2 regions of the Pseudomonas spartinae genome follow, and region 2 is predicted to be linked to the other one. Evidence: predicted binding sites of a transcription regulator. Region 2 holds the regulator's gene; the other holds the start of a gene.

Region 1 (4,187 bases), on a different contig from region 2:
ATGCTATCCGTGGAGCCAATAGCCGATAAGACGGTAAAAATGCGATAGTTCGTCCCACTGATAGGACGATGATATGCATGACCTCAATGATCTTTTCTATTTCGCCAAGGTAGTCGAGGCTGGCGGTTTCGCTGCAGCCGGGCGCCTGCTGGGCATTCCCAAGTCGCGCCTGTCGCGGCGCATCGCCGAGCTGGAGCAGCGCCTGGGCGCGCGCTTGCTGCAACGCTCGACGCGCAAGCTGGCACTGACCGATATCGGCGAACGCTATCTGCATCATTGCCAGACCATGTTGCTGGAAGCCGAACAGGCCGAGGAAACCGTGGCCAAGCTGACCAGCGAGCCGCGCGGCCGGGTGCGTTTCTCCACGCCGCCTGGCGTGGCCCTGCTGCCCGAGCTGATCAATGAGTTTCTGACTCTCTACCCCAGGGTGCAGTTGGAGGTGGTGCAGACCACCCGCCGTATAGACCTGCTCAACGAAGCGGTGGACGTCGCCCTGCGTGTACGCAACGTCGATGATGAAGAGCCTGGGCTGATTACACGCCGCCTGCTGCCCGCTCGGGCGCATATCGTGGCGCGCCCGGACCTGGTCACCGGGCTGCGCCTGGAGCAACCGGAAGACCTGCAGCAACTGCCGGCCCTGGGCGCCATCGGCGCGGACCGGCGCATCCATCTGCGCTTCTGTCACGACAGGTCTCAGGAGCTTCGCGAGATTGCCCTGGAAGCGCGCCTGGCGGTCGATGACTTCCCCATGCGCAAGGCCGCGGCGCTGGCCGGCGTGGGCATCACCCTGCTACCGACCACGCATTGCCACGAGGAACTGGCCGATGGTCGCCTGATCGCCCTGCTGCCGCAGTGGACGGTACCGCAAGGCCACATCCAGCTGGCCTATACCCACAGGCGCGGCATGTCGCCGGCAGTCCGCGCCTGGATCGACCTGCTCAGCGATGCCTTCAGCCGCAGGAGCTTCCCGCCCTGACTCAGATGCGGAACTGACGCACCAACTCGCCGAGGCGATCGCCCAGGCCAGCCAGGCTGCGTGCCGTCTGCGCCCCACGTTCGGTTTCATCGGCCACGCTGTCCACAGCCCCCGCGATCTGGTGCACGCTGCGGTTGATCTCCTCGGCCACCGCCGTCTGCTCCTCGGCGGCGCTGGCGATCTGCGCGTTCATGGCGTTGATGGTAGCGATCAACTGGGCAATGGCGTCGAGCGATTCGCCGGCCTTGTTGGCCTGCTCGCTGGTGACTTCGCCGGCATCGCTGGAGCGACGCATCGAGGTCACCGACTGCTGCGTACCTTGCTGCAGGCGGTCGATCATGCCCTGGATTTCCTGCGTGCTCTGTTGAGTGCGGCTGGCCAGGGCACGTACCTCATCGGCGACCACGGCGAAACCGCGTCCGGCCTCACCGGCCCGCGCGGCCTCGATGGCGGCGTTCAGCGCCAGCAGGTTGGTCTGCTCGGCGATGGAGCGGATCACGTCGAGCACGCTGACGATGGACTGCACGTCCTGCTGCAGGCTGTCGAGCGATGCACCACTGCTGCGGATATCGTCCACCAGCGAGTGAATACGCTGGATGCTGCCGTCGACCACGCTCTTGGCCGCCTGCCCTTCGCGGTCGGTCTGTTGCGCGGCTTCGGCAGCGCTCTGCGCGCTCTTGGCCACTTCATGAGCGGCAGCCGACATTTCATTGATCGCCGTGGCCACCTGGTCGGTCTCGTGACGCTGCTGCGCCATGGCCTTCTCGGAGCGTTGCGCCTGGTCGGAAACCTGCCCCACCAACTCGGTAAGCTGCCCGGTCATTTCGACGATCTGCCGCACCAGACCATGCACCTTCTCGACGAAACGGTTGAAGGAGCCAGCCAGCTGCCCCAGTTCATCGTTGCTGGTCACGGGCAGACGACGGGTCAGGTCGCCCTCGCCTGCGGCGATATCGTCGAGGTTGGCCTTGATCAGCAGCAACGGGCGCAGGAAGGCGTTGCCCAGCCACACGCCGATCACCCCGAACAGCACCAGCAACACCGCTGCAACGATCACGATACTGGTAAGGATGGTGCCGATGCGCCGATCGATCTCGGCCTGCACTTCGCTGATGCGTGCTTCCACGCCGTCCAGATTGAGCGCGGTGCCAACCGCCATGTCCCACTTGGGCAAGTAGTAGCTGTAGGCGAGCTTGGGCACCATCACCGCCTCGTTGCCCGGCAGCGGCGAGGAGTAATTGACGAAGTAGCTGTTGTTCTTGGCCACGTTGACCAGCTCACGGTTGATGTACACACCGTTCGGGTCACGCCGGTCGGCCAGGCTCTTGCCGACATCCACCGGACTGTCGCCGCGGAACAGACGCACCACGTTGGAATCGTGGCCGAAGAAGTAGCCGTCGGCGCCATATTTGATCTTGGAGAGGATGGCGATGGCCTGCTCGCGACTGGCCGTATCGCCTTGCGTCGCGCCATCGTAGAGCCCCTTCACGGAGCCGAGAGCGATCTGGATGTAGTGCTCCAGCTCACTGCGTTTCTCTTGCAGCAGACGTTCGCGAGTCTCGGCGACCTCATCGGCTGCCATGCTTTGCAGCACCCGCGCCGCCGTGCCGCTGAGCACCAGGGCGAAGAGGAGGACGGGAACCAGCGCAAGTAGTATGACCTTGGCTTTCAGTGTCAGGCGCATTTTTATTGTCCTTATGTGCGAAAGCAAAAACGGGGCTACCGATATATCGGCAGCCCCGCAGAGAAATTAAGCGACCCATCGCGTCAGGAACTTAACTCGGCGCAGACCTGCCTCTCTACAACAGCATAGCGCCGGCCCAACCGAACACCAGCAGTGGCAGGTTGTAGTGCAGGAAAGTGGGCACCACGCTGTCCCAGATATGGTTGTGCTGGCCATCGGCGTTCAGACCTGAGGTTGGCCCGAGTGTGGAATCCGACGCTGGCGATCCGGCATCGCCCAGGGCGCCGGCAGTCCCGACGATGCAGACGATTGCCAGTGGGCTGAAACCCAGTTGCACGCCCAGCGGCACGAAGATCGCGGCAATGATCGGCACCGTCGAGAAGGAGGAGCCGATGCCCATGGTCACCAGCAGCCCGACCAGCAGCATCAGCAGTGCGCCGACCGCCTTGTTATGGCCGATCAATTCTGCCGCACTGTCCACCAGTGCCCTTACCTCACCGGTGGTTTTCATCACCTCGGCGAAACCGGCAGCGGCGATCATGATGAAGCCGATCATGGCCATCATCTTCATGCCTTCGGTGAACAGGCCGTCCGCCTCTTTCCAGCGCACCACGCCGGAAACCGAAAAGATGACGAAACCGACCAGCGCACCGATGATCATCGAGTCCAGCCACAGCTGCACGATGAACGCCGCGGCGATGGCCAGCCCGGCGACCAGCAGGCTCAGCGGGTTGTACTGCACGTCCACGCGCTCGCTCTGCGCGACCTTCTCCAGGTCATAGACCCGCTTGCCGCGGTAGCTGAACAGCACCGCGACGAGCAGTCCGAAAAACATGCCCAGCGCCGGAATGGCCATGGCGTGGGTGATGCTGATGCTGGTGACATCAACACCGGACTTGGCAACGTTGGCCAGCAGGATCTCGTTGAGGAAAATGCCGCCAAAGCCAACCGGCAGGAACATATACGGCGTAATCAGACCGAAGGTCAGCACGCAGGCGATCAGCCGGCGGTCCAGTTGCAACTTGCTCAGCACATAGAGCAGCGGCGGCACCAGCAGCGGGATGAACGCGATATGGATGGGCAGCAGGTTCTGCGAGGAGATCGCCACCGCCAGCAGCAAGCCGATCAGCAGCCACTTCAGCGCCCCTCCGGCACCGTCCTGCTGCTTGCCAACCAGCGCCAGTGCCTTGTCCGCCAGGGCATGAGCCAGGCCTGACCTGGCGATGGCGACCGCGAACGCGCCGAGCAGCGCATAGGACAACGCCACCGTCGCCCCGCCACCGAGCCCCTGATTGAACGCCTGCAGGGTGCCCTCGATGCCCAGGCCGCCGAGCAGACCACCGACCAGCGCTCCGACGATCAGCGCCACGACCACATGCACGCGGCAGAGACTGAGGATCAGCATGACGCCGACCGCGGCGATTACAGCATTCATAGAACATTCCACCTGCAGTGCGTGCCGGCAAGACCGGCGCAAAAAGCCGCGTACTCTGCCGCACGCGGCCTAGCCTGTCAAAACGAGCATAC
Region 2 (4,187 bases):
CAGAACTGAGGTAAAGGGTCATGCAGGTCAAACGCTTCTTCGCCGCCGATATGCGGACCGCCATGAAACTGGTGCGTGACGAGTTGGGTGCCGACGCCTCGATCATCGGCAATCGCCGTGTCGCCGGTGGCGTCGAGTTGACTGCTGCGCTGGACTACCAGGCGCCGGCGCCGGTGCGTGCGAATCCCGCGCTGGAGGCCGAGTTGCGCAAGACCCAGGCGCGTATTGCCAACGCCCAGGCCGAGCTGACCACGCGTGCCGAACAGGATGGCGGCAAGGATCGTCAACTGTTCGCCAACGAATCGCTGCTGGCACCCGAGCTGCTGGCAACGCCGGTCAAACCGCAGCGCCCGGTCGAAGCCGCAGCGCCTGCCACGCCCGCAGTCGATCCACGGGCGCTGGATGCCATGCGTTTCGAACTGCACGGCCTGCGCGAGCTGATTGAGGTGCAACTGGGCTCCATCGCCTGGGGGCAACTGCAAACTCGTCGTCCGCAACAGGCCAATCTGTGGCGTCGTCTGCAACGCATGGGCTTGTCCGCCGAACTGTCGCAGGCGCTGCTGAGCAAGGTGGCTGGCGTTGCCGAGCCGCGTCAGGCCTGGCGCATGCTGCTGGCGCATCTGGCGCATGCGATCAAGACGCCCAAGGTCGAGCCACTGGAGGAGGGCGGTGTCATCGCTCTGGTCGGCCCGGCTGGCATGGGCAAAACCACCACGCTGGCCAAGCTGGCTGCACGCTACGTGCTTAAGTACGGCTCGCAACAGGTCGCTCTGGTCAGTATGGACAGCTTCCGCATCGGTGCGCAGGAGCAACTCAAGACCCTCGGGCGTATCCTCGGTGTATCGGTGACCCAGGTCGATCCGGGGCAGTCTCTGCTGCAATCCCTGGCGCCGCTAGCCAAGAAACGCGTGGTGCTGGTCGATACCGCCGGCTTGCCGGGCAACGATCCCGCCTTGCGCCTGCAACTGGAAAGTCTGGCTTCGGCGCGCATCAAGGCAAAAAATTATCTGGTACTGGCTGCAACAAGTCAGAGCCAAGTGCTCAAGGCGGCCTACCATAGTTACAAGCGTTGTGGCCTTTCAGGCTGCATACTGACGAAACTGGACGAGGCCGCGAGCCTGGGCGAGGTTTTAGGCCTGGCTATAGGCCAGCAACTGCCGGTAGCCTATGTGACAGACGGACCGCGGATTCCGGACAATCTGCAGGTGCCGCGCAGCCATCAGCTGGTGAGCCGGGCAGTAGGTTTGCAGGCCGCCGAGGAGCCAAGTGAAGATGCCATGGCGCAGATGTTCGCCGGCCTCTATCACAACCCGACGCAGCGAGCCGGCTGAAGCGGCGATAATGTTGCACCCTCTCGCGCAGGTTGTGTGGGAGTGAACGGCCTGACGGCCAAGTCGAAGTTAGACAAGGTGTAAAGAGAACATGGGTATGCATCCCGTACAGGTGATTGCGGTGACTGGCGGCAAGGGTGGCGTCGGTAAGACCAACGTGTCGGTCAATCTGTCCATGGCCCTGGCCGATCTCGGTCGCCGGGTAATGCTGATGGACGCCGACCTTGGTCTGGCCAACGTCGACGTTCTGTTGGGGTTGACGCCCAAGCGCACGCTGGCCGATGTGATCGCCGGCGAGTGCGATCTGCGTGACGTGCTGTTGCAAGGGCCGGGCGGTGTCCGCATCGTGCCGGCAGCCTCCGGCACGCAGAGTATGGTCAGCCTGACGCCAATGCAGCACGCCGGCTTGATCCAGGCGTTCAGCGATATCAGCGAGAATCTCGACGTGCTGGTGATCGATACCGCGGCAGGTATCGGCGACGCGGTAGTGAGCTTCGTTCGCGCCGCGCAGGAAATCCTCGTGGTGGTGTGCGACGAGCCCACTTCAATCACCGACGCCTACGCGCTGATCAAGCTGCTCAACCGTGATCACGGCATCAGTCGCTTTCGCGTGTTGGCCAACATGGCCCACAGTCCGCAGGAAGGTCGCAATCTCTTTGCTAAGCTGACCAAGGTGACGGATCGCTTCCTCGATGTTGCTCTGCAGTATGTCGGTGCCGTGCCCTATGACGAGTGCGTGCGCAAAGCCGTACAGAAGCAGCGTGCTGTGTATGAAGCCTTCCCTCGCTCCAAGTGCGCTCTGGCGTTCAAGGCGATAGCTCAGAAGGTTGACACCTGGCCGCTGCCGGCCAATCCCCGTGGCCATCTGGAGTTTTTCGTCGAGCGTCTGGTGCAGCAACCGACTGCAGACTCGGCCGTATGACAGCAGCCTCTGGACTTCGTATGTACAACAAGGCTCAGGCGCAGGATTCCCAGCATCAGCTGATCGAGCGCTACGCGCCTCTGGTCAAGCGTATCGCCTACCACCTGCTGGCCCGCTTGCCGGCCAGCGTGCAGGTCGACGATCTGATTCAGGCCGGCATGATCGGCCTGCTCGAAGCCTCGCGCAAATACGACTCCAGCAAGGGTGCCAGCTTTGAAACGTTCGCCGGTATTCGCATTCGCGGCTCCATGCTCGACGAGGTGCGCAAGGGTGACTGGGCGCCTCGTTCGGTACACCGCAACAGCCGGATGGTCAGCGATGCGATTCGCGCCGTAGAGGCGAGAACCGGACGTGACGCTAAAGATCACGAGGTTGCGGCCGAACTCCAATTGAGTCTGGAGGATTACTACGGCATTCTTGGCGACACTTTGGGCAGCCGCCTGTTCAGCTTCGACGACCTGGTGCAGGACGGCGAGCACGGCGGGTTGCACGAAGACGCCGGGCACACCCACCTCGAACCTTCGCGGGACCTCGAAGACGAACGTTTCCAGACGGCTTTGGCCAATGCCATTGCCGGTTTGCCGGAGCGTGAACGCCTCGTGCTGGCGCTGTATTACGATGAAGAACTGAACTTGAAAGAAATCGGTGAAGTGCTGGGGGTTAGCGAGTCACGTGTGAGCCAGTTGCACAGCCAATGCGCAGCGCGTCTGCGTTCACGGTTGAGCGAATGGCGCGCTGGCTGAAGGCGACGTACTCGCAGGCGGAAGCGGTTTCACGATTAAAGGACGTAGTTGCAAGCGCAATACGTTTGGGACTGTACGGAGGTCGACTTGGACAAGAACATGAAAATCCTCATCGTTGACGATTTCTCGACGATGCGACGGATCATCAAGAACCTCTTGCGGGATTTGGGTTTCACCAACACCGCGGAAGCCGATGACGGCACCTCGGCGCTGCCGATGCTGCAGAGCGGCAGCTTCGACTTTCTGGTGACCGACTGGAACATGCCGGGCATGACCGGTATCGACCTGCTGCGTGCCGTGCGTGCCGATGAGCGCCTCAAGCATCTGCCAGTGCTGATGGTGACCGCTGAAGCCAAGCGCGATCAGATCATCGAGGCGGCTCAGGCCGGCGTGAATGGTTATGTGGTCAAACCCTTCACTGCCCAGGTGCTGAAGGAAAAGATCGAGAAGATCTTCGAGCGGGTCAACGGCTGATGTCAGCCGCGAGGGTGCTATGGAACACGATGATTCCACGATGGGCGATCTTGAGTCGTCCCTGAAAACCAATGCCCGTGAGCTGGTTGATAGCCTCGAAAAAGGTAACTTCGGCAACGCGGTGCAACTGATCAACGAGCTCAACAAGGTTCGTGATCGAGGTCTTTATCACGAGGTCGGCAAACTGACCCGTGAGCTGCACAACGCTATTGTCAATTTTCAGCTCGACCCGCGCATGCCGCATGCTCAGGAGCTGTCGCAGATCGCCGACGCGACCGAGCGCCTCAACTACGTCGTAACCATGACCGAGAAGGCTGCCAACCGGACCATGGATCTGGTCGAGCAGAGCGCGCCGCTGGTCAATGACCTGAGCGACGAGGCGCAGAGCCTGGGCGTCGAATGGGGTCGCTTCATGCGCCGTGAAATCGGTGCCGATGGTTTCCGTGAACTGGCCAAGCGCGTCGAGCTGTTTCTCGCCCGTAGCGAACGAGATGGCGCCAAGCTGTCCGGCCACCTCAACGACATTCTGCTGGCGCAGGATTACCAGGACCTTACCGGTCAGGTGATCAAGCGTGTCACCCAACTGGTGACCGAAGTGGAAAGCAACCTGCTCAAGCTGATGCTCATGGCCAGCCAGGTCGACCGTTTTGCCGGTATTCAGCACGATCACGAAGAGCTGCGCACCGAACAGGAAAAATTAAAAGAGCCATCGCGGGG

The links. The regulator FliA, encoded in region 2, starts transcription of late flagellar genes. The targets are predictions, from matches to a motif close to CTAAAGTTTNNNNNNNNNNNGCCGNTAA.
Region 1: a site for FliA is predicted at 2,704-2,731, ahead of ACN8M7_RS21320 (methyl-accepting chemotaxis protein). Genes of this name have one in related genera too.

Annotation. Positions count from the first base shown of each region.
Region 1 is NZ_CBDAMB010000011.1:121,688-125,874, forward strand. It holds gene ACN8M7_RS21315 (LysR substrate-binding domain-containing protein) at 74-976, shown strand; gene ACN8M7_RS21320 (methyl-accepting chemotaxis protein) at 978-2,660, opposite strand; gene ACN8M7_RS21325 (Na+/H+ antiporter family protein) at 2,776-4,095, opposite strand.
Region 2 is NZ_CBDAMB010000005.1:293,763-297,949, forward strand. It holds gene flhA (flagellar biosynthesis protein FlhA) at 1-9, shown strand, start outside; gene flhF (flagellar biosynthesis GTPase FlhF) at 21-1,331, shown strand; gene fleN (flagellar synthesis regulator FleN) at 1,423-2,253, shown strand; gene fliA (RNA polymerase sigma factor FliA) at 2,250-2,996, shown strand; gene ACN8M7_RS14050 (chemotaxis response regulator CheY) at 3,096-3,470, shown strand; gene ACN8M7_RS14055 (protein phosphatase CheZ) at 3,490-4,187, shown strand, end outside.